DNA from 4 places in the Streptomyces sp. NPDC057854 genome. Region 2 is predicted to be linked to each of the others. Evidence: riboswitches for the same ligand, from Rfam matches in the RefSeq annotation. Region 2 holds a riboswitch; each other region holds the start of a gene.

Region 1 (5,657 bases), 430 kb from region 2:
GGGCGTGCAGCAGAGCGGTGGCGAGGCCGATCTTCTTGCGCATGCCGGTGGAGTAGTCGACCACCAGGGTGCATTCGGCGGAACCGTCGAGCTCCAGCACGGCGAGCAGTTCCTCGGCGCGCCGGTCGGCCTCCGTGGCGTCGATGCCGTGCAACTGGCCCAGGTAGACGAGGAGTTCGCGGCCGGTGAGCCGTTCGGGCAAGGCCAGGCCGTCGGGGAGGACGCCGAGCAGGCGGCGCGCCTTCAGCGGTTCGTCCCAGATGTCGACGCCGTGGACCTCGGCCGTGCCGGCGTCGGGGCGGAGGAGGCCGACGGCCATCGAGAGGGTGGTGGTCTTGCCCGCTCCGTTCGGCCCCACGAGCCCGTAGAAGGATCCGGGCCGGACGGTGATCCGCACCCGGTCCGCGGCCGTGTGGTCGCCGAACACCTTGTGCAGGCCGTCGAGGCGGAGAGCGGGCACCTCCGCCGCGGGGGCCGGGGAGGCGGCGGAGGCCGTGGCGTCCGCGTCCGTCGTGGTCCTGTGCTGCTGCCGAGTGACGTCGTCCACCGCGTTCCTTCTCGTGCTCCGGCCGGCGAGCGCGCTCGGGCCGCCGTTCGGTCTCCGGGCGCGTGACCATGGTCGGGGGGCCGGGCCTCCCGCGTCGAGGGGCGCGAGGGAAAGAAGTGACGGCGGTGACCGCCCCTCCGGCAGGGACGGCGCTCGACGGGCCCGCCGGGGCCGATCCCCGTGCCCTCGTACCGGACGCGACGCACCGGTGCGCGGCCCCGCCCTCGCGCCGATAATTGCGCCATCATGCACCCATGCGACGAGCACGCACCGGGAGATGCCTGTGAAGATGCTGATCAACGTGCCCGAGACCGTCGTGGCCGACGGGCTGCGGGGGCTCGCCGCCGCGCATCCCGAACTGACCGTGGACGTGGAGCGGCGGGTGGTGGTGCGCAGGGACGCGCCGGTGGCGGGGAAGGTGGCGCTGGTGTCGGGCGGCGGGTCCGGGCACGAGCCGCTGCACGCCGGGTTCGTGGGGCCGGGGATGCTGGACGCGGCCTGTCCCGGGGAGGTGTTCACCTCGCCGGTGCCGGACCAGATGGTGCGGGCCGCCGCGGCGGTGGACAGCGGCGCGGGGGTGCTGTTCGTGGTGAAGAACTACACCGGGGACGTGCTGAACTTCGAGATGGCCGCCGAACTCGCCGAGGACGAGGGGATCCAGGTGGCCCGGGTCCTCGTCGACGACGACGTGGCGGTGACCGACAGCCTGTACACGGCGGGGCGGCGCGGGACCGGGGCGACGCTCTTCGTGGAGAAGCTGGCCGGGGCGGCGGCCGAGGAGGGCGCGCCGCTGGAGCGGGTGGAGGCGCTGGCCCGGCAGGTGGTCGCGCGGTCACGGTCGTTCGGGGTCGCGCTGAGCGCGTGCAGCACGCCCGCGAAGGGCGGTCCGACGTTCGATCTGCCGCCGGGCGAGCTGGAGTTGGGCGTCGGCATCCATGGCGAGCCGGGGCGGGAGCGGCGCGGGATGATGACGGCGGGGGAGATCGCCGAGGTCGCCGTCGAGGCCGTACTGGACGATCTGCGGCCCTCGGATCCGGTGCTGCTGCTGGTGAACGGGATGGGCGGCACGCCGCTCCTGGAGCTGTACGGCTTCAACGCGGAGGTGCGGCGGGTGCTGGACGCGCGCCGGGTGCCGGTGGCGCGGACGCTGGTCGGGAACTACGTCACCTCCCTGGACATGGCCGGCTGCTCGGTGACGCTGTGCGCGGCGGACGAGGAGCTGCTGCGGCTGTGGGACGCGCCGGTGGCGACCGCCGCGCTGCGCTGGGGCCGGTGAGCGGGCCATGACGGAGACGGCGGAGACGTACGGGGCCGGGGTCGTGGTGCGGTGGATGGGCGCGGTCGCGGCGGCGGTGGAACGGGAGGCCGGGCGGCTGACCGAGCTGGACGCGGCGATCGGCGACGCGGACCACGGGGCCAATCTGAAGCGCGGGTTCGCCGCCGTGGCGGCGGCGCTGGCGAAGGAGCCGCCCGCGACGCCGGGCGCGGTCCTGGTGGCCGCCGGGCGGGAGCTGATCTCCACGGTCGGCGGGGCGTCCGGGCCGCTGTACGGGACGCTGCTGCGGCGGGCGGGCAAGGCGCTCGGCGACGCGGAGGAGGTCACCCGGGCCGGGCTCGCGGACGCGCTGGGCGCCGGGGTCGCGGCGGTCGGGCAGCTCGGCGGGGCCGTACCGGGCGACAAGACGATGCTGGACGCGCTGGTTCCGGCGGTGGCGGCGCTGCCCGGGTCCTTCGCCGCGGCGCGGGCCGCCGCCGAGGAGGGCGCGCGGGCGACCGTCCCGCTGCGGGCGCGCAAGGGCCGGGCCAGCTATCTCGGCGAGCGGTCGGTCGGGCACCAGGACCCGGGGGCGACGTCGGCGGCGCTGCTGTTCGCGGCGCTGGCGGAGGTGACGGCCGGATGAGCGGAGGCAGGGTCGGAATCGTGCTGGTCTCGCACAGCGCGGCCGTCGCCGCGGCGGTGGCGGAGCTCGCGCGGGGCCTGGCCGGCGGCGGCGACCTGGCGCCGGTCGCGGCGGCTGGCGGCACCCCGGACGGGGGGCTCGGCACGAGCGCGGAGCTGATCGCCGCGGCGGCGGAGGGCGTCGACGCGGGGGCCGGGGTGGCCGTCCTGGTCGACCTGGGGAGCGCGGTCCTCACGGTGAAGGCGCTGCTCGCGGAGGGCGACGAACTCCCGGAGGGGACCCGGCTCGTGGACGCGCCGTTCGTGGAGGGCGCGGTGGCCGCCGTGGTGACGGCGAGCGCGGGCGGCGACCTCGACGCGGTGGCGGCGGCGGCCTCGGAGGCGTACGCCTACCGCAAGGTCTGACACCGCAAGGTCTGACACCGCAGGGTCCGACGCGGGTCCGAGGGGTGCCCCGGCCGGGTTCCACGCCGCCGGGGCGCCCCTCGTCGTCCGAGCAGCAGCAACGCACTGGGACGGGGTCCACGCTAGTGCGGGGGTCTGACAACGCGCCCTCTCCCGCCCCGGCCGGCGCCCCGCGGCGGAGCGTGGGTGACCGATGCCGCATTGTGATGAGGCAGGTCAACCCACTACTGTCGCAGGGCCTTGGTGTTCGGGAAACCGGTGCAGTACCGGTGCGGCCCTCGCCACTGTGATCGGGAGGTCCGGCTCCATCCCCCAGGGGAAGCCACTGCTCCGCCGCGGGAGACCGTCGTGGGGTGGGAAGGCGGAGTCGGGCGGCACTACCGTCAGCCAGGAGACCGGCCAGGGCGCGTTGTCCATCCACGAGGTGCTGGAGAGGGTCTCCCGATCATGCATATCGCCGAGGGGTATCTGCCCCCCGTCCACGCCGCCGCCTGGGGCGTCGCGGCGGCTCCGTTCGTCGTCCACGGCGTCCGCGCGCTCACCCGCGAGGTGCGCGCCCACCCCGAGTCCACCCTGCTGCTGGGCGCGTCCGGCGCCTTCACCTTCGTCCTGTCCGCGCTCAAACTGCCGTCGGTGACCGGCAGTTGCTCCCATCCGACGGGTACGGGCCTGGGTGCCATCCTGTTCCGGCCGCCGATCATGGCGGTGCTCGGCACGATCACGCTGCTGTTCCAGGCGCTGCTGCTCGCGCACGGCGGACTGACGACGCTGGGCGCCAACGTCTTCTCGATGGCGATCGTCGGCCCCTGGGCGGGATACGGGACGTACGCGCTGCTGAAGCGGTCCGGGGCGCCGCTGATGGCGGCCGTGTTCTGCGGCGCGTTCGTCGCCGACCTCTCCACGTACTGCGTGACCAGCGTCCAGCTGGCGCTCGCCTTCCCCGACCCGGGCAGCGGGGTGGCGGGTTCGCTCGCCAAGTTCGGCGGCATCTTCGCGCTGACGCAGATCCCGCTCGCCGTGAGCGAGGGGCTGCTGACCGTCCTGGTGATGCGGCTGCTCACCCAGTCCAGCAAGGGCGACCTGCTGCGGCTCGGGGTGCTCGGCCGGCCGGAGGAGAAGCGACGCGAGGGGGCGGCGGCGTGATGAGCCGGAACGCGAAGATCAACACGCTGCTGCTCGCGCTGGTGGCGGCGCTGGCGGTGCTGCCGCTGGCGCTCGGCCTCGGCGACCACAAGGAGGAGCCGTTCGCCGGCGCCGACGCGGAGGCGGAGACGGCGATCACCAAGATCGAGCCGGACTACGAGCCGTGGTTCAGCCCGCTGTACGAGCCGCCGTCCGGTGAGATCGAGTCGGCGCTGTTCGCGCTCCAGGCGGCGCTGGGCGCCGGTGTCCTCGCGTACTACTTCGGGCTGCGGCGCGGTCGGCGGCAGGGCGAGGAGCGGGCGGCGGCCCGGGGCGAGGGCGGCGCGCCGGGCGCGGACGCCGGCGCGGACGCGGACCGGGGCGCGTAGCCGCGGATGCTGCCGATCGACGCGGCGGCGCACAGCAGTCGCTGGCGCCGCCGCCATCCTGTGGAGAAGGCCGTCCTCGGTTTCGGTCTGACGCTGTGCGCGGTGTGCCTGCCGCCGTGGCCGGGCGCGGTCCTGGTCGCCGCGGCGGCGCTCGCGGTGCTGCTCGGTCCGGCCGGGGTGCCGGGCCGGCAGCTGTGGCGGGCCTTCCGGATCCCGCTGGGCTTCTGCGTCACGGGCGCGGTGCCGCTGCTGTTCGCGGTGGGCGGTGCCGGAGGGTTCGTGGCCTGGGCGCCGGACGGGCCGGTCCGCGCCGGTGAACTGCTGCTGCGGACGGCCTCGGCCTCGCTGGGGGTGCTGCTGTTCGCCTTCACCACGCCGGTGTCGGACGTGCTGCCGCGGCTGGTGCGGGCCGGGGTGCCGGCGCCGGTGGTGGACGTGGCCCTGGTGATGTACCGGATCGTGTTCCTGCTGCTGGACGCGCAGGCGAAGGTGCGGCAGGCGCAGGCGGCGCGGCTCGGGGCGACGACCCGGGGCGCGGTGTGGCGGTCGCTGGCCGGGCTCGGCGCGACGTCGTTCGTCCGCGCCTTCGACCGGGCGCAGCGGCTCCAGACCGGTCTGGCCGGGCGGGGGTACGACGGGACGCTGCGGGTCCTGCTGCCCGAGGCGCCCGTCTCCCGTCCGTTCCTCGCGGCGACGGGCGGTCTCCTCGCGGGGCTCGTCGCCCTCACCCTCGTCCTGGAAAGGTTCCTGCCGTGACGTCTCCCACCCCGGTCGTGGAGCTGGTGCGCGCGGGTTTCGCGTACGAGGACGGGCCGCCCGTCCTCACGGACGTCGGGTTCGCCGTGCCGGCGGGCCGGGCGGTCGCGCTGCTCGGGCGGAACGGCGGCGGGAAGACGACGCTGCTGCGGCTGCTGAGCGGCGGGCTGCGGTGCGGGAGCGGGACGCTGCTGCTGGACGGCGCGGAGGTGGTGTACGACCGGAAGGGGCTGACACGGCTGCGGACCTCGGTGCAGCTGGTGACGCAGGACCCGGACGACCAGCTGTTCGCCGCGTCGGTGGCGCAGGACGTGTCGTTCGGGCCGATGAACCTGGGGCTGCCGGAGGAGGAGGTGCGGCTGCGGGTCGCGGAGGCGCTGGAGGCGCTGGACATCACGGCGCTCGCGGACCGGCCGACGCACCTGCTGTCCTTCGGCCAGCGGAAGCGGGCGGCGATCGCGGGCGCGGTGGCGATGCGGCCCCGGGTGCTGATCATGGACGAGCCGACGGCGGGACTGGACCCGCACGGGCAGGAGCG
Region 2 (5,657 bases):
GTAGGCCGGCCGGCTCCGGCCGCCGAGGTGTCGCCGTTCGTCAGGTCACGAGGCGAAACGCCTCAGGTCCGCGGCGAGCGAGGCGATGGCCGCGGGGTTGCGCGGGCTCTCCACCAGCTCGGCGTAGTCGAGGACGACGATCCGGTCGTTCTTCACGGCCGAGACGCCGGCGAGCGGCGGGTAGGACTTCAGGAACCGGCGCTTCTGCTCCGCGCTGGTGTCACCGTAGTCGTTGATCACGATCACCTCGGGGTCGCGCTCGACGACGGTCTCCCAGCCGACCGTCGCCCAGCTGTCTGCGAGGTCCTTCATGACGTGGTCCCCGCCCGCCTTGGTGATGATGTCGTGCGGCCCGGCGTACCGGCCCGACGTCAGCGGCTTGTCCTGCCCGTCGTCGTAGAGGAAGACGCGCGGACGGTCGGCGCCCTTCAGGGCCGTGGCCTGTGCGTCGGCCACCGTCTTCTCGAAGCCGGCGACGAGGGCTTCCGCGCGTGCCTCGACGTCGAAGATCCTTCCCAGGTTCCGCAGGTCGGTGTACAGCGCTTCGAGCGGCGGCATCACCCCCCGTGCCTTTTCCCGCCCGTTGCGGCACGACTCGCTCAGCAGGTACGAGTCGATGCCCACCTTCTCCAGCTGGGCGGGGGTGAAGCCCTCGCCTTCGTTGAAGCCGTAGTTCCAGCCCGCGAAGACCAGGTCGGCGCGGGCGTCGAGCACCAGCTCCTTGTTGATCGTCTTCTTCGAGAGCCACGTGGTCTTGCTGTAGCCGTCCTTCCAGGGGACGGACGTGAGGTCGCCCCTGTCGTCGGGCATCACGTAGCCCGCCATGTGGTCCTCGAGCCCGAGCGCGAACATGATCTCGGTGATCCCCACGTCATTGGTGACCACGCGCTGCGGGGCCTTGTCGTAGCTCTTCTTCCGGCCGCAGTTCTCGATGGTGACCGGGTAGTGCCCGTCGCGGGCCTCGGCACCACCCCCCGCGCCGTTCTCCGGGGTGACCTGCGCTCCGCAACCGGTGAGCACCAGGGCGGCGGCGAGGGCGAGCGCGGCGGGGCGTACGGACTTCGGCATGGTGGCGACGACTCCTCAGGAAGCGGGACGGGAGGACGGAAGACGGTCGAAGAGCAGCTGCACGGCGCCGGTCTCGGGATGCGGCACCCGGTGGGCCCGTACGCCGAAGACCTCGGCCAGCAGCGCGGGCGTGAGCACCTCGTGCGGAGCGCCGGAGGCGACGATCCGGCCCCTGTGGATGACATAGAGCACGTCGCAGTGGAGCGCGGCGAGGTTGAGGTCGTGCAGTGCGGTGAGCACGGTCACGCCGTCCCCGGGCTCCGTCCTGGGGGACCCCCAGTCGCGCACGAGGGCCAGGACCTCCAGCTGCTGGGCGATGTCGAGGTGGTTGGTCGGCTCGTCGAGAACCAGGACGCGGGGCTGCTGGGCGAGCGCCCGGGCGATCAGGACCCGTTGCTTCTCGCCGCCGGAGAGGGTGAGGAAGCCGCGGTCGGCGAGGTGGCCGGCGCCGACCCGAAGCAGCGCCGCCTCGCACGCCTTGCGGTCCTCGTCGGTCGTCCGTGCCACCGGCCCCTGGTGCGGCAGCCGCCCCATCGCCACGACCTCGGCGACCGTGAAGTCGAACTCGGTGACCGCCTCTTGGGGCAGGGCGGACAGCCGGCGGGCGCCTTCGCGCGCGCTGAGGGAGTGCAGGTCCTCACCGCCGAGCCGTACCGTGCCCGCCGTGGGGCGCAGGGCGCGGTACACGCAGCGCAGCAAGGTGGACTTGCCGCTGCCGTTGGGCCCCACGAGGCCGACGACCTGCCCGCCGTCCGCGGACAGGGTGACCTCCTCGACCAGCCGCGCGCCGGCGATCTCGACCGTCAGGACGTCGATGTCGACCCGCATCACTTGCCTCCGAAGGTGTAGGAGCGGCGGCGCATCAGCAGGACGAAGCACGGGACGCCGATGACGGCGGTCAGCACGCCCACCGGCAGCTCGACGGGCGCGAGCACCACCCGCGACAGGATGTCCACCCAGATCAGCAGTACGGCTCCGGAGAGGGCCGCGACGGGCAGCAGCCGGCGGTGGTCCGCGCCGACCAGCATCCGCGCGGCGTGCGGAACCATGAGGCCGATGAAGCCGATCGCCCCGCTCACCGCGACCACGGCGCCGGTGACGGCGGCGCAGACCAGGAACAGCTCCTTGCGCAGCCTCCCCGCGTCCACCCCCAGGGCGGCCGCGGTCTCGTCGCCCATCGCCAGCGCGTTCAGGCGACGCGCCGACACCATGAGGTGGGCGAGACCGGCGAGGACGGCTCCCGCGGCGATCGGCACGGAGGCCCAGCTGGCTCCGCCGAGGCTGCCGAGCAGCCACATCATCGCGGAGCGGGCCGCCTCGCCGCGTTCCGCCGCGAACACCATGAACGCGGTGACGGCCGAGAAGCCGTAGTACATCGCGGTGCCCGTCAGCACCAGCCGAAGCGGGGTCAGGCCGCCGGCGGTGCGGGCGATCGCGTAGACCAGCGCCATGGCGAGGAGCGCGGAGAGGAAGGCCGCCGTGGACAGGGCCCACAGTCCGAGAGCACCGAAGGCGCCGAAGAGGAGGACGGCGTTGGCGCCGACGGCCGCGCCGGAGGAGATGCCGAGGACGAACGGGTCGGCGAGGGCGTTGCGGACCATGGCCTGGACGGCGACTCCGATGGCCGCCAGTCCGGCTCCGACGACCCCGGCCAGCACGGCTCGCGGAAAGCGCAGTTCCCACACGATGGTGTAGGCCGCGACCTCGTCCGCCGATATCGCTCCGCCGGTCAGCCCGGCCCACAGAAAGCGCAGCACCTGTCCCCAGGACAGCCCCGAGGCCCCCAGTCCCGCCCCGCACACGACGGAGAGCAGGAGACCGGCGGAGAGGACCGGAAGGAGAAGCGGCAGTGACACGCGCCGGGACGGCGCGGAGTCGGCTCCGCTGCGGGCCGTGGGGAGGGGCGGCGCGGGTGTGCGTTCCAGGGGTGTGACCACCGGCGGGTCGCCTTCGCTCGGGCCGTGCACCTGCTGGAGCAAAGGAGCAGCCCGGGACGCGGGGCGCCCTGCGCAGCACCCTCTCGCAGTCCACGGCGATTCGACAGGGGCCTTCACCACCGCGGGTAATCGGGCTCACGGCGCCACGAGTCGGGCTCCGTCTACCGTTGCGGGTCAGCGCCGGACTTCGACCGGACTTCCCCCGCGGGGCTCTCGCAGCATAGCGCGTACGGCGAGACCGCCCTCCGTGGCCCTCGCGCGACCGTGGACGCTCCGCGCATCGGCCCGGGGAACTTTCTTCCAAGACGGGGCGGGCCGGGTCCGTCAGGGTGGGGGCATGCACAGCGACGACGTGGATGCGGAGGCTCGGGCCGTGGCCGCGGCCCTGGCCGTGGACCAGGGTTCCGGCGGCGGTCATGCGGCCGACAGCGGGTGGGAAGTGGCACGGCCCGCGGGCGTGCCCGCCGTTCCCGGTGTCCGGATGGCCGGATTCCGGGACCGCGTCGGCCGGCCGCTGGACCTGCGGGTGCTGCCCCAGCCGGCCGTGGTCGTCGTCATCGGCCTGGGAGACGCCCCGTTCACGGTCGAGGGCGGCACCGCGCCACGGCCCACGGCGCGCCCGAGCGCTCATCCCGGCCTGGTCGCTTCGTTGTCGCCCGGTCCCACGCGGATCCACGGCCGGGACGTCTAGTGCGTCGAGATGTGCCTGTCGCCCGGCACCGCTTACGCGCTGCTGGGTGTGCCGCCGCACGAACTGCGCGGGGCGGTCGCCGGCCTGGACGACCTGTGGGGGCGGCAGGAACGGCAGCTCCGCGAACGGGTCGCCGCCGCCACCACGTGGCAGGAACGTTTCACGCTGGTCAGCGAGTTCCTCGCCCGCCGGGCCGCCCGGGGCCGGGCGATGACGCCCGAGGTCGCCGGTGTGTGGGACACCATCGTGGCGCACGGCGGCCGGGTACGGGTCGACGACCTCGCCGCGTCCTGCGGGTGGAGCCGCAAGCGGCTGTGGTCCCGGTTCACGGCCCAGGTCGGCCTCACGCCCAAGCGCGCCGCCATGCTCGTCCGCTTCGACCGGGCCGCCCGGGCCCTGCGCGCGGGCGGCAGCGCCGCGGACGTCGCCCTGGCGCACGGATACGCCGACCAGTCCCACCTCCACCGCGACGTCCTCGCCTTCGCCGGGTGCACCCCGACTGCCCTGGCCGGCCTCTGACCCCTGCCCCGGAACAACCCCGTCATCTCATCCCTCCCGACGAGGAAGGAAGTGTCATCCGTGACCACCATGGACACCGCCACGACCGCCACCGCCGCCTCCACCGCCCAAGAGGCCAGGGACGACCGAGGTCTGATCGTCCGGCTCGCCTTCGGAAGCATGGCCTCGCAGACCCTGCGCGCCGCGTTGCGGCTCGGAGTCTTCGACCTGATCGGCGACGGCGGACGGCCGGCCGGCCGGCGAGGTCGCCGCCGACGCGGGAGCCGCGCACCAGCCCATGACGAGGCTGCTGCGCGCCCTGGCGGGACTGGGCCTGCTGGAGGAGCACGCATCCGACACGTTCTCGGTGACCGCCGCCGGCGCCCTTCTCCGTGCCGGCCGCCCCGACTCGCTCCTCTCGTTCGCCCGCATGTTCACCGACCCGGCGATCGTGCGGGCCTGGGACGGCCTGGACAGCAGCGTCCGCACCGGTGGCGTCGCGTTCGACGCCGTCTTCGGCACCGACTTCTTCAGCCATCTCGGCCGGCACCCCGAGCTGTCCGCCGACTTCAACGCGGCGATGAGCCAGGCCTCCGGGGAGACCGCCGCCGTGCTGCCGTACGCCTACGACTTCGGCCGGTTCACGTCGGTCACCGACGTCGGCGGCGGCGACGGAAGCGTCCTGGCCGGCGTACTCGCCGCGCACCCGGCGCTCCTCGGCGTCCTCCACGACACCGAGGAGGGTCTGGCCCAGGCACCGGAGACGCTGGACCGGCACGGAGTGGCGGACCGCTGCTCCCTGGCCGCGGGCGACTTCTTCCACTCCGTGCCGGGCGGCTCGGACCTGTACCTGATCAAGAGCGTCCTGCACGACTGGTCGGACGATCAGGCGGTCACGATCCTCGGCCACTGCCGCGAGGCGCTGCCGCCCGGCGGCCGCGTGCTGATCGTGGAGCCGGTGCTTCCCGACGTCGTGGGCACCGGCGCCGCCGCGCACGCCGCGGACGGCGGGATCACGTACCTCAGCGACCTCAACATGCTGGTGAACCTGGGCGGGAGGGAACGTACCCGCGGGGACTTCGAGGAGGTGTGCCGCCGCGCGGGGCTGTTCGTGGTGTCGGCGACGCCGCTGCCGGAGGCGGCCCCCTACTACCTGATCGAGACCATGGCCCGCTGACGCCGACGCGCCGCCCTCCGGCCGGTGCCGGGTGGGCGCACCGCCCTGCCCCGGGGCTCGGCCGTGCTTCCGGTGCCGTGTGGGCGCGGGACGTGGTGGCCGGGGCCCACCGTGTACGGTGCCTGTGTTACTCAGCCGTCCCTGAGCAGCGACAGCGCCGTGTCCCCGCGTGGCTGCCGGTGCCGTGGCCGGCCCCGCCGTCCGGCCTGGGGCCGGGCACCGGGCGCACTGGCCGTTCCGGAGCGTGGAGGTGCGGGATGCGGGACACGGCGGGGCCCGTGAGCCC
Region 3 (5,657 bases), on a different contig from region 2:
TCGCGGCCAGCTCGAACGCGCCCTTGTAGCCGTGGCGGCGCATCGCCTCGATCCAGCGCGGGTTCACCACCCGGGCCCGGAACACCCGGGACGTCTCCTCCACCAGCGTCCGGGTGCGGACCGTCTCCGGGCGGGTCGAGTCGCCGATGTACGCCTCGGGAGCGGTGCCCCGCAGCGCGCGGACGGTCGCCACCATGCCGCCGTGGTACTGGAAGTAGTCGTCCGAGTCCGCGATGTCGTGCTCACGGGTGTCCGTGTTCTTCGCCGCGACCGCGATCCGCTTGTACGCGGTCTCCATCTCGGCGCGCGCCGGCCGGCCGTCGAGCCCGCGCCCGTACGCGTACCCGCCCCACACCGTGTACACCTCGGCCAGGTCGGCGTCGGTGCGCCAGTCCCGCGAGTCGATCAGCTGGAGGATGCCCGCGCCGTACGTGCCCGGGCGGGAGCCGAAGATGCGGGTGGTGGCGCGGCGCTCGTCGCCGTGCTCGGCGAGGTCGGCCTGGGCGTGCGCCCGCACGTAGTTGTCCGCCGCGGGCTCGTCGAGCCCCGCGACCAGCCGGACGGCGTCGTCGAGGAGGCCGATGACGTGCGGGAACGCGTCCCGGAAGAAGCCCGAGATGCGCAGCGTCACGTCGACGCGCGGGCGGCCCAGCTCGGCGAGCGGGATCGGCTCCAGGCCCTTCACCCGGCGCGACGCCTCGTCCCACAGCGGCCGGACGCCCAGCAGCGCCAGCGCCTCGGCGACGTCGTCGCCGGCGGTCCGCATCGCGCTCGTCCCCCACAGGGAGAGGCCGACGGAGGTCGGCCACGCACCGTTGTCGGTGCGGTAGCGCTCCAGCAGCGAGTCGGCGAGCGCCTGCCCGGTCTCCCAGGCGAGCCGCGACGGCACGGCCTTCGGGTCGACCGAGTAGAAGTTCCGGCCCGTCGGCAGCACGTTGACCAGGCCCCGCAGCGGCGAGCCGGACGGGCCGGCCGGCACGAAGCCGCCGTTCAGGGCGTGCACCGCGTGCGTCAGCTCGTCGGTGGTGGCCGCCAGCCGCGGCACGACCTGGTCGCAGGCGAACCGGAGGACCGCGGCGACCTCGGGGCCGTGCCCCGCCGCCACCGTCGCGACCGCGTCCGCGTCCCAGTCCGCGGCCTCCATCGCCTCGACCAGCTCGCGGGCCTTCGCCTCCGCCTCGTCGGCGGTGGTCCGGGTGGCCGCCGACTCGTCCAGGCCCAGCGCCTCCCGCAGACCGGGCAGCGCCTGCGTACCGCCCCAGATCTGCCGGGCGCGGAGGATGGACAGCACCAGGTTGACCCGCTCCGGGCCGGTCGGCGCGCCGCCGAGGACGTGCAGGCCGTCACGGATCTGCGCGTCCTTCACCTCGCACAGCCAGCCGTCGACGTGCAGCAGGAAGTCGTCGAAGCCGTCGTCCTCCGGGCGCTCCTGGAGACCGAGGTCGTGGTCGAGCTTGGCGGCCTGGATGAGGGTCCAGATCTGCGCGCGGATCGCCGGGAGCTTCGCCGGGTCCATCGAGGAGATCTGCGCGTACTCGTCGAGCAGCTGCTCCAGGCGCGCGATGTCGCCGTACGAGTCGGCGCGGGCCATCGGCGGCACCAGGTGGTCGACGAGCGTGGCGTGCGCCCGGCGCTTGGCCTGGGTGCCCTCGCCCGGGTCGTTGACCAGGAACGGGTAGACGAGCGGCAGGTCGCCGAGAGCCGCGTCCGGGCCGCAGGCGGCGGACAGGCCGGCGTTCTTGCCGGGCAGCCACTCCAGGTTGCCGTGCTTGCCCAGGTGGACCATCGCGTCGGCGCCGAAGCCGCCGTCCTCCGCGCGGGCCGCGATCCAGCGGTAGGCGGCCAGGTAGTGGTGCGACGGCGGCAGGTCCGGGTCGTGGTAGATCGCGATCGGGTTCTCGCCGAAGCCGCGCGGCGGCTGGATGAGGATCAGCAGGTTCCCGCGCCGCAGCGCCGCCAGGACGATGTCGCCCTCCGGGTTCCGCGACCGGTCCAGGAACATCTCGCCGGGCGCCGGACCCCAGTGCTCCTCCACCTGCTCGCGCAGCTCGGCCGGCAGCCCGGCGTACCAGCGCCGGTAGTCGGCGGCCGGGATGCGGACCGGGTTGCGCGCCAGCTGCTCCTCGGTGAGCCAGTCCTGGTCGTGGCCGCCGGCCTCGATGAGGGCGCGGATCAGCTCGTCGCCGTCGCCGGACACCAGGCCCGGCAGCTCCTCGGCCGGCCCGAAGTCGTACCCCTCGGCGATCAACCGGCGCAGCAGGGCGACGGCGGAGGCCGGAGTGTCCAGGCCGACGGCGTTGCCGATGCGGGAGTGCTTCGTCGGGTACGCGGAGAGGACCAGCGCCAGCTTCTTCTCGGCGTTCGGGATGTGCCGCAGCCGCGCGTGCCGGACCGCGATGCCGGCGACGCGGGCGGCGCGCTCCGGGTCGGCGACGTAGGCGGGCAGGCCGTCGGCGTCGATCTCCTTGAACGAGAACGGCACGGTGATGAGACGGCCGTCGAACTCGGGGACGGCGACCTGGCTCGCCGCGTCCAGCGGCGACAGGCCCTCGTCGTTCTCGTCCCAGGCGGCGCGCGAACCGGTCAGGCAGAGCGCCTGGAGCACCGGCACGTCGAGCGCGGCGAGCGCCCCCGCGTCCCACGCCTCCTCGTCCCCGCCCGCCTGCGCGGCGGCCGGCTTGGTGCCGCCGGCGGCCAGGACGGTGGTGACGATCGCGTCGGCGCGGCGCAGCTCCGCCAGCAGCTCCTCCTCGGGCGCCCGCAGCGACGCCACGTACAACGGCAGCGCCCGGCCGCCGGCGTCCTCGATCGCGTCGCAGAGGGCGCCGACGAAGGCGGTGTTCCCGCTCATGTGGTGGGCGCGGTAGTAGAGCACGGCGATCGTCGGGCCGTCGCCGGGGCGCGCGGTCCGCTCCAGCGGGCCCCAGGTGGGGGCGGGCGCCGGGGCCTCGAAGCCGTGGCCGGTGAGCAGGACGGTGTCGGAGAGGAAGCGGGCCAGCTGCTCCAGGTTGGCGGGGCCGCCGTGGGCGAGGTAGGCGTGCGCCTCGGTGGCGACGCCGACCGGCACCGTGGAGGCCGCCATCAGCTGGGCGTCGGGGGCCTGTTCGCCGCTGAGGACGACGACCGGCTTCCCGGTGGCGAGGACCGCGTCGAGGCCCTCCTGCCAGGAGCGGACGCCGCCGAGGAGGCGGACGACGACCAGCTCGGCGCCGTCGAGGAGCGCGGGGAGGTCGGCGAGCGGGAGCCGGGACGGGTTGGCGAAGCGGTACTCCACCGGACCGCCGGCCGCACGGGCGCTGAGCAGGTCGGTGTCGGAGTGCGACAGCAGCAGGAGCATGGCGAGGCTCAGGCCCTTCCTCGGGGTTGTCCGCGCCCCGGGTGGTCGATGGACGGCGGGAGTTCCTGGCTCACCCGTGGGGTACGGGCTCACAGTGGCGGGACCGCGCCGGATTCTCACCGGGCTTCCTCCCCGGGGTCCTGGGACCCCATGCCGATCTGCATAGTAGAGCGTGCCGTCGGCGCGCCGGAGGGCGCCGGAGAGTCGGCCGGATCACACTCGGTGGCCGTCCGGTTCCCCGTGGGTATGCTCGCCGCCATGCCGCCGACCCCGCCCCGCCCGGCCGAACCGGGCGAACCCCGCATACGGGACCGAGGCGACGCGTGCCCCGGGGCGCTCCGGCTGCACGCCGCCGCCGACGGGCACCTCGCCCGACTCCGCCTCCCCGCAGGCCGCCTGACGCATCGTCAGGCCCTGGCGCTGGCGGACGCGGCCGAGACCCTGGGCGACGGCGCCGTCTCCGTCACCTCACGCGGCAACGCCGAGCTGCGCGGCCTGCGCGACGACTGCGGCGCCCGGCTCGCCGCCCTCCTCGGCGACGCGGGCCTGCTGCCCTCCCCCACCCACGAGCGGGTCCGGAACATCGTCGCCTCCCCCGCCGCCGGACTCGACGGACTCGGCCACGCCGACGTGCAGTTGTGGGCCCGCGCCCTCGACGCCGCGCTCTGCGCCGCACCCCGCGCGGCGGCCCTCTCCGGCCGCTTCCTCTTCGTCCTCGACGACGGCCGCGGCGACGTCGCCGGACTCGGCGGCGATGTGACCTTGATCGCAGCACCCGACGGCACCGTCGTCCTCGACACCGGCTCCGGCGCCTTCCGGCTGCCCGGCGCCGAAGCCGCCGCGCCCGCCGCGCTCGCCTGCGCCCTCGCCTTCCTCGACGCCGCCGACACCGCCGCCACCGGCGCCTGGCGCCCCCGCGAACTCCCGCCCGGGCACCTCCCGGACTGGGCCGGCGCCCTGCGCCGCGCGGCGATCACCGCGGAGCCCGTACCCTCTCCCGCCCGGCCGGCCGGACCCCCGCCCGCACCCGGCCCGCTCGGCGACCACGCCGTGCACGTCCTCGCCCCCCTCGGCCGGCTCACCGCCGGGCAACTGCGGGCGCTCGCCGACGGCGCGGCCGAGATCCGGCTGACGCCCTGGCGCGGCGCGGTCGCCGTCGGCCCCACCGCCGGCCGGCTCCCCGCCCTCGCCGCCCTCGGCCTGCTCACCGACCCCGCCGCCCCCGGCACCGGCGTCACCGCCTGCACCGGCCTGCCCGGCTGCGCCAAGTCCCTCGCCGACGTCCGCGCCGACGCCGCCCGCGCCCCCGCCGGACCGCTGCCCGTGCACTACTCCGGCTGCGAGCGCCGCTGCGGACACCCGCACGGCACCTGGGTCGAGGTCACCGCCCGGGACACCGGCACCTATCTGCTGGACGGCGCGCCCGTCCCCCGCACCGCCCTGGCCGCAGCCGTGGCGGCGGCCCGCACGAAACCGATGGAGCACTGAGGATGTACGAGTACGAGAAAGACGGCGCCGAGATCTACCGCCGCTCCTTCGCCACGATCCGCGCCGAGGCCGACCTCGGCGCGCTGCCCGCCGACGTCGCCACCGTCGCCGTCCGCATGATCCACGCCTGCGGCATGACCGACCTCGTGCGGGACCTCGCGTACTCCCCCGGCGTCGTCACCCGCGCCCGCGCCGCCCTGCAGGCCGGCGCCCCCATCCTCTGCGACGCGCAGATGGTCGCCTCCGGCGTCACCCGCAAGCGGCTGCCCGCCGACAACGAGGTGCTGTGCGCGCTCGCCGACCCCGCCGTCCCCGGCCTCGCCGCCGAGCTCGGCACCACCCGCTCCGCCGCCGCCCTCGAACTGTGGCGGGACCGCCTCGAAGGCTCCGTCGTCGCCATCGGCAACGCCCCCACCGCGCTCTTCCACCTCCTGGAGATGATCGCGAAGGGCGCCCCGAAGCCCGCCGCCGTCCTCGGCATCCCCGTCGGCTTCATCGGCGCCGCCGAGTCCAAGGACGCCCTCGCCGCCAACGACCTCGGCCTCGACTACCTGGTGGTCCGCGGCCGCCGCGGCGGCAGCGCCATCACCGCCGCCGCCCTCAACGCCCTCGCGCACGAACCGGAGATCCAGCAGTGACCGTAGTGAAGGGCAAGCTGTACGGGGTCGGCCTCGGCCCCGGCGACCCGAACCTCCTCACCCTCGCCGCCGTGAAGGCCATCGCCGAGGCCGACGTCGTCGCCTACCACTCGGCCCGCCACGGCCGCTCGATAGCCCGCTCCATCGCCGCCCCCCACCTGCGCGAGGACCACGTCGAGGAGCGGCTCATGTAC
Region 4 (5,657 bases), on a different contig from region 2:
GGCGCCGTAGAAGAACAGGCCCTCGATGCAGGCGGCGAAGCAGATCAGGTTGAGGAGGAAGCGGCGGCGGTCCTCCCGCGTCTCCAGGCGGTCGATCTTCTCGACCGAGTCCATCCACCGGAAGCAGAACTGCGCCTTCTCGCGGATCGACGGGATGTTCTCGACGGCCGCGAAGGCCGCCGCGCGGTCGTCCGGGTCGGGCAGGTAGGTGTCCAGCAGGGTCAGGTAGAACTGGACGTGCACGGCCTCCTCGAAGAGCTGGCGGGAGAGGTAGAGCCGCGCCTCGGGGGAGTTGATGTGCTTGTAGAGCGTCAGCACCAGGTTGTTCGCCACGATCGAGTCGCCGGTCGCGAAGAACGCGACGAGCCGGCCGATCATGTGCTGCTCGCCGGGGGTGAGCTTGGCGAGGTCGGCGACGTCCGAGTGGAGGTCGACCTCCTCGACGGTCCAGGTGTTCTTGATGGCGTCCCGGTAGCGCTCGTAGAAGTCCGGGTAGCGCATCGGGCGGAGCGTCAGCTCGAAGCCCGGGTCGAGGAGGTTGTTCGTACGGGTGGTCACTGGCATGCCTCGCAGGACTCGGGGTTTTCGAGGGAGCAGGCGACGGCGTCCGCGTCGGGGGCCGCCTGCTGGACGGGGATCGGGGTGGCGGCGGACGCCGACGCGGCGCGGGCGATCCGGGTCGCCGGGCGGGAGCGCAGGTAGTACGTCGTCTTCAGGCCCTGCTTCCAGGCGTACGCGTACATCGACGACAGCTTGCCGATGGTCGGCGTCTCCATGAACAGGTTCAGGGACTGCGACTGGTCCAGGAACGGGGTGCGGGCCGCCGCCATGTCGATGAGGCCGCGCTGCGGGATCTCCCAGGCCGTGCGGTACAGCTCGCGCACCTCGGCCGGCACCCAGCCGAAGCCCTGCACCGAGCCGTTGGCCTCGCGCAGCGCCTCCCGGGTCTGCGCGTCCCACACGCCGAGCCGCTTCAGCTCGTCCACCAGGTACGTGTTGACCTGCAGGAACTCGCCGGACAGCGTCTCGCGCTTGAACAGGTTGGAGACCTGCGGCTCGATGCACTCGTACACGCCGGCGATCGACGCGATGGTCGCCGTCGGCGCGATGGCGAGCAGCAGGCTGTTGCGCATGCCGACGGCGGCGATCCGCTCGCGCAGCGCCGCCCAGCGCTCCGGCCAGTTCAGCTCGACGTCGTAGTGGTCGGGGTGGAGCACGCCCCGCGCGGTGCGGGTCCGCTCCCAGGCCGGCAGCGGGCCGTTGCGCTCGGCGAGGTCGGCGGACGCCTCGTACGCGGCGAGCATGATCCGCTCGGCGATCCTCGTGGACAGTGCCTTCGCCTCGGCGGAGTCGAAGGGCAGCCGCAGCTTGAAGAAGACGTCCTGGAGGCCCATCGCGCCGAGGCCCACGGGGCGCCACTTCGCGTTGGAGTTCCCGGCCTGCTCGGTCGGGTAGAAGTTGATGTCGACGACCCGGTCGAGGAAGGTGACGGCGGTGCGGACCGTGTCGTCCAGGCGGGCCCAGTCGATGCCCCCGATCTCGGGGTGGACGAAGGCGCCGAGGTTGATCGAGCCGAGGTTGCAGACGGCCGTCTCGCCGTCGTTGGTGACCTCGATGATCTCGGTGCAGAGGTTGGAGGAGTGGACGACGGTGCCGGGCTCGGCGGTCTGGTTGGCGGTGCGGTTGGAGGCGTCCTTGAAGGTCATCCAGCCGTTGCCGGTCTGGGCGAGGGTCCGCATCATCCGGCCGTACAGGTCGCGGGCCGGGATGGTCCGGCGGGCCAGGCCCTTCGCCTCGGCGGCGCGGTAGGCGGCGTCGAACTCCTCGCCCCACAGGTCGACCAGCTCGGGCACGTCGGCGGGGGAGAAGAGCGACCACTCGGCGTCCGCGTTCACCCGGCGCATGAACTCGTCCGGGATCCAGTGGGCGAGGTTCAGGTTGTGGGTGCGGCGGGCGTCCTCGCCGGTGTTGTCGCGGAGCTCCAGGAACTCCTCGATGTCGGCGTGCCAGGTCTCCAGGTAGACGGCGGCGGCGCCCTTGCGCCGGCCGCCCTGGTTGACGGCGGCGACCGAGGCGTCCAGCGTCTTCAGGAAGGGCACGATGCCGTTGGAGTGCCCGTTGGTGCCGCGGATCAGCGAACCGCGCGAGCGGATGCGGGAGTACGACAGGCCGATGCCGCCGGCGTGCTTCGACAGGCGCGCGACCTGGTGGTAGCGGTCGTAGATGGAGTCCAGCTCGTCCTGCGGGGAGTCCAGCAGGTAGCAGGAGGACATCTGCGGGTGGCGGGTGCCGGAGTTGAAGAGCGTGGGGGAGGACGGCAGGTAGTCCAGCCGGCTCATCAGCCCGTACAGCGCCGCGACCTCGTCCAGGGCGCGGTCCGAGTCGTCCTCGGCGAGGCCGGCGGCGACCCGGAGCATGAAGTGCTGCGGGGTCTCGATGACCTTGCGGGTGAGCGGGTGGCGCAGCAGGTAGCGGGAGTACAGCGTCCGCAGGCCGAAGTAGCCGAAGCGGTCGTCGGCGGCCGGGTCGATCAGCGCGTCCATCCGCGCGGCGTGCCGGGCGACGAGGGCGGCGGTGCGGTCGGCGATCAGGCCCTCGCGGTGGCCGGTGGCGACCGAGGCGGAGAAGGAGACGGCGCCCTGTCCGGCGGCCTCCTCGGCGATGGTGAGGGTGAGCAGGCGGGCGGCGAGCCGGGAGTAGGCGGGGTCCTCGGAGATGAGTCCGGCGGCGGCCTCGGTGGCCAGTTCGCGCAGCTCCGCCTCGTCCGATCCGGCGTGCCGGCCGCGCAGCGCGGCGGCGGCGACCCGGCCGGGGTCGGTGTCGGTGAGGTCGGCGGTGAGGTCGGTCAGGGTCCGCAGCAATACGGTTCCGGGGCCGTCGCTCTCGCTCGTGGCGGCCTCGGTGGCTGACGGACCCGCAGGCGCGATGGTCACGTGGGGGCTCTCCCTCGCTCGGCCCGGGGCAGCGGCGGGGGAGGGCGGGCGTGCGCACGCGCGGAAGCGCCCGCGTCCACCGGCCCATTCCGCGAGGCCCGGACGTCGTCGGCGCCCGGAACGGTCGGACCGGGCGCACCGCGCGCAGGTGCTCGGACTCGCCCGTGCGGAAGTGAGGAAAGCGCACGAAGCACACCGTTGCGGGACAGTTCCGGATTCGCACCGGATTCCCCTGCGTCGACAGCGAGCACGAGCATACATGTGGGGGGCGCCGATCGCGGCACCCCCCACATGTTGTGTCGCCGGACGTCGGTGCGGTCAGAGGTCCAGGGCGAGGACGAGCAGCGGCGACAGCTCCGGAACGGGGCTCCAGTCCCGTTCGGGGAGCCGGGTGAAGCCGACCCGCTCGTAGATCCGGTGGGCCTCCGCCATCCGGTCCTGGGTGGAGAGCAGCATCCGGGTGCAGCCGTCGAGGGCCCGGGCCCGTTCGACGCAGGCCCGGACGAGCGCCTCGCCGACGCCCCGGCCGCGCGCGGCGCGGGCGACGGCCAGGAGCCGGAATTCGGCCTCGCCGGGCCCGGCGACGTCCGCGTACGCGCCACCGCCGGCGGTGAAGGTCACCCCGCCGAGCAGCCGGCCGTCGGCGTCGACGGCGACCAGCACCTCCGCCTCGGCGACCCGCCGGGCCACGTCCTTCATCACCGGCAGATAGGGGTCGTCCTCGCCGAAGGTGAGGTGTCCGTCGTCGAGGTAGGCACGGGCGGTGATCTCGCCGAGTTCCTCGTACTCCTCGGGCCGTACGGCCCTGATCGTGAAGTCCATGGCGGGCAGTCTGCCCGCAGGAACGGGCGAGGACCCGGGGTTTTCCGCCCCCGGGCCCTCGCCACCGTCCGCGTACCGCCGGATCAGTGGGTGCCGGCCCCCACCTTCGGGAGCTCGGTGCTGACCCCGGCGTCGCCGGCGTCGGCCGTGTAGTCCGACGGGGAGGTCTCGTCGACGCCCTGGGGGGCCTTGAGGGCCCGGAGGACGAAGGTGAGGACGACCGTGACGACGAGGTTGAGGACGAAGGCGGTGAGGCCGATGTAGCCGATCTCGCCGATGCCGGGGATCTCGGCGGAGGAGCCGCCGAAGTGCTTCTGGGTCGGGCTGGCGACGCCGTACGCGGCGGCGGTGCCGTAGACCATGCCGACGGCCCAGCCGGCGAGCAGCGCCCAGCGGTGGAACCAGTTGGTGAACAGACCGCCGACGAGGGCCGGGAAGGTCTGGAGGATCCAGATGCCGCCGAGGAGCTGGAAGTTGATGGCGACCGTCTTGTCCATGGTGAGGACGAAGGCGAGCGCGCCGACCTTCACCAGCAGCGAGACCACCTTGGAGACCTTGGTCTCCTGCTCGGGGGTGGCGTCCTTCTTGATGAAGTCCTTGTAGATGTTGCGGGTGAAGAGGTTGGCCGCGGCGATCGACATGATCGCGGCGGGGACGAGCGCGCCGATGCCGATGGCGGCGAACGCGACGCCCGCGAACCAGTCGGGGAACATGTTCTCGAAGAGCTGCGGGATGGCGAGCTGGCCGTTGCTCACCTTGATGCCGGCGGCGATCGCCATGAAGCCGAGCAGCGCGAGCAGGCCCAGCATCAGCGAGTACAGCGGCAGGATCGTGGTGTTGCGGCGGATGACCTCGCGGCTCTTCGACGACAGGGTCGCCGTGATCGAGTGCGGGTACATGAAGAGCGCGAGCGCCGAGCCGAGCGCGAGCGTCGCGTACGTCCACTGGCTCGCCTCGCCCGGCACCAGGGAGCCGCGCGGCTTGTCGGTGGCCGGGTTGACCGTCGCGTACGCCTCGCCGGCCTTGGCGAAGATCTCGTCGAAGCCGCCGAGCTTGATCGGGATGTAGATGATCGCCACGGCGATGACGAGGTAGATCAGGGTGTCCTTGACGAACGCGATGAGCGCGGGGGCGCGCAGGCCCGAGGAGTACGTGTACGCGGCGAGCACGCCGAAGGCGATCAGCAGCGGCAGGTCCTTGATGAACCAGTGGGTGGTCTCGCCGCCGCCGACGCCCATCACGTCCAGGACGGCCTGGATGCCGACGAGCTGGAGCGCGATGTACGGCATGGTGGCGAGGATGCCGGTGAGGGCCACGGCGAGCGAGAGGCCCTTGGAGCCGAACCGGCCGCGCACGAAGTCGGAGGTGGTGACGTAGCCGTGCCGGTGCGAGACCGACCAGAGGCGCGGCAGGAAGGTGAAGATCAGCGGGTAGACCAGGATGGTGTACGGGACGGCGAAGAAGCCGGCCGCGCCCGCCGCGTAGATGGCCGCCGGGACGGCGACGAAGGTGTACGCGGTGTAGAGGTCGCCGCCGAGCAGGAACCAGGTGACCCAGGTGCCGAAGGACCGGCCGCCGAGGCCCCATTCGTCGAGGCTGTTCTCGTTCTCGGCCCTGCGCCACTTGGAGGCGAGGAAGCCCATGACCGTGACGGCCAGGAAGAAGAACACGAAGACGGCGAGCGCGACGCCGTTGACGCCGTCCTTCATCGCGCGTCACCCCCCTTGCGGGCGCGCTGGTCGCGCTGCCACAGCTTGTACGCGATCATCGTGAGCGCGGTCGACACCAGCACCCAGAGCATCTGGTACCAGTAGAAGAACGGGATTCCCGCGAAGAGGGGTTCGGTCTTCGAGTAGGAACCGACCCAGAGCATCGCCACGAACGGCGCCGCCAGACAGAGCG

What was found. Region 2 has a riboswitch for cobalamin ahead of ACFVQZ_RS01755 (iron ABC transporter permease). Riboswitches for the same ligand answer to the same signal wherever they lie in the genome.
Region 1: another riboswitch for cobalamin. It lies ahead of ACFVQZ_RS03890 (energy-coupling factor ABC transporter permease); the one in region 2 lies ahead of ACFVQZ_RS01755 (iron ABC transporter permease).
Region 3: another riboswitch for cobalamin. It lies ahead of cobN (cobaltochelatase subunit CobN); the one in region 2 lies ahead of ACFVQZ_RS01755 (iron ABC transporter permease).
Region 4: another riboswitch for cobalamin. It lies ahead of ACFVQZ_RS19805 (ribonucleoside-diphosphate reductase subunit alpha); the one in region 2 lies ahead of ACFVQZ_RS01755 (iron ABC transporter permease).

The regions. Positions count from the first base shown of each region.
Region 1 covers NZ_JBHVMF010000001.1:812,646-818,302, forward strand. The annotation lists gene ACFVQZ_RS03870 (ABC transporter ATP-binding protein) at 1-547, opposite strand, end outside; gene dhaK (dihydroxyacetone kinase subunit DhaK) at 831-1,823, shown strand; gene dhaL (dihydroxyacetone kinase subunit DhaL) at 1,831-2,448, shown strand; gene ACFVQZ_RS03885 (PTS fructose transporter subunit IIA) at 2,445-2,852, shown strand; cobalamin riboswitch at 3,049-3,271, shown strand; gene ACFVQZ_RS03890 (energy-coupling factor ABC transporter permease) at 3,300-3,995, shown strand; gene ACFVQZ_RS03895 (energy-coupling factor ABC transporter substrate-binding protein) at 3,995-4,363, shown strand; gene cbiQ (cobalt ECF transporter T component CbiQ) at 4,370-5,119, shown strand; gene ACFVQZ_RS03905 (energy-coupling factor ABC transporter ATP-binding protein) at 5,116-5,657, shown strand, end outside.
Region 2 covers NZ_JBHVMF010000001.1:385,190-390,846, forward strand. The annotation lists gene ACFVQZ_RS01745 (ABC transporter substrate-binding protein) at 46-1,068, opposite strand; gene ACFVQZ_RS01750 (ABC transporter ATP-binding protein) at 1,084-1,896, opposite strand; gene ACFVQZ_RS01755 (iron ABC transporter permease) at 1,896-2,993, opposite strand; cobalamin riboswitch at 3,108-3,255, opposite strand; gene ACFVQZ_RS01760 (hypothetical protein) at 3,343-3,696, shown strand; gene ACFVQZ_RS01765 (helix-turn-helix domain-containing protein) at 3,706-4,215, shown strand; partial or broken gene ACFVQZ_RS01770 (methyltransferase) at 4,285-5,371, shown strand; gene ACFVQZ_RS01775 (SpoIIE family protein phosphatase) at 5,629-5,657, shown strand, end outside.
Region 3 covers NZ_JBHVMF010000017.1:111,502-117,158, reverse strand. The annotation lists gene cobN (cobaltochelatase subunit CobN) at 1-3,337, opposite strand, end outside; cobalamin riboswitch at 3,378-3,504, opposite strand; gene ACFVQZ_RS24115 (cobalamin biosynthesis protein CobG) at 3,584-4,825, shown strand; gene ACFVQZ_RS24110 (precorrin-8X methylmutase) at 4,828-5,463, shown strand; gene ACFVQZ_RS24105 (precorrin-2 C(20)-methyltransferase) at 5,469-5,657, shown strand, end outside.
Region 4 covers NZ_JBHVMF010000013.1:36,758-42,414, forward strand. The annotation lists gene ACFVQZ_RS19800 (ribonucleotide-diphosphate reductase subunit beta) at 1-564, opposite strand, end outside; gene ACFVQZ_RS19805 (ribonucleoside-diphosphate reductase subunit alpha) at 555-2,933, opposite strand; cobalamin riboswitch at 3,059-3,197, opposite strand; gene ACFVQZ_RS19810 (GNAT family N-acetyltransferase) at 3,252-3,755, opposite strand; gene mctP (monocarboxylate uptake permease MctP) at 3,839-5,464, opposite strand; gene ACFVQZ_RS19820 (DUF3311 domain-containing protein) at 5,461-5,657, opposite strand, start outside.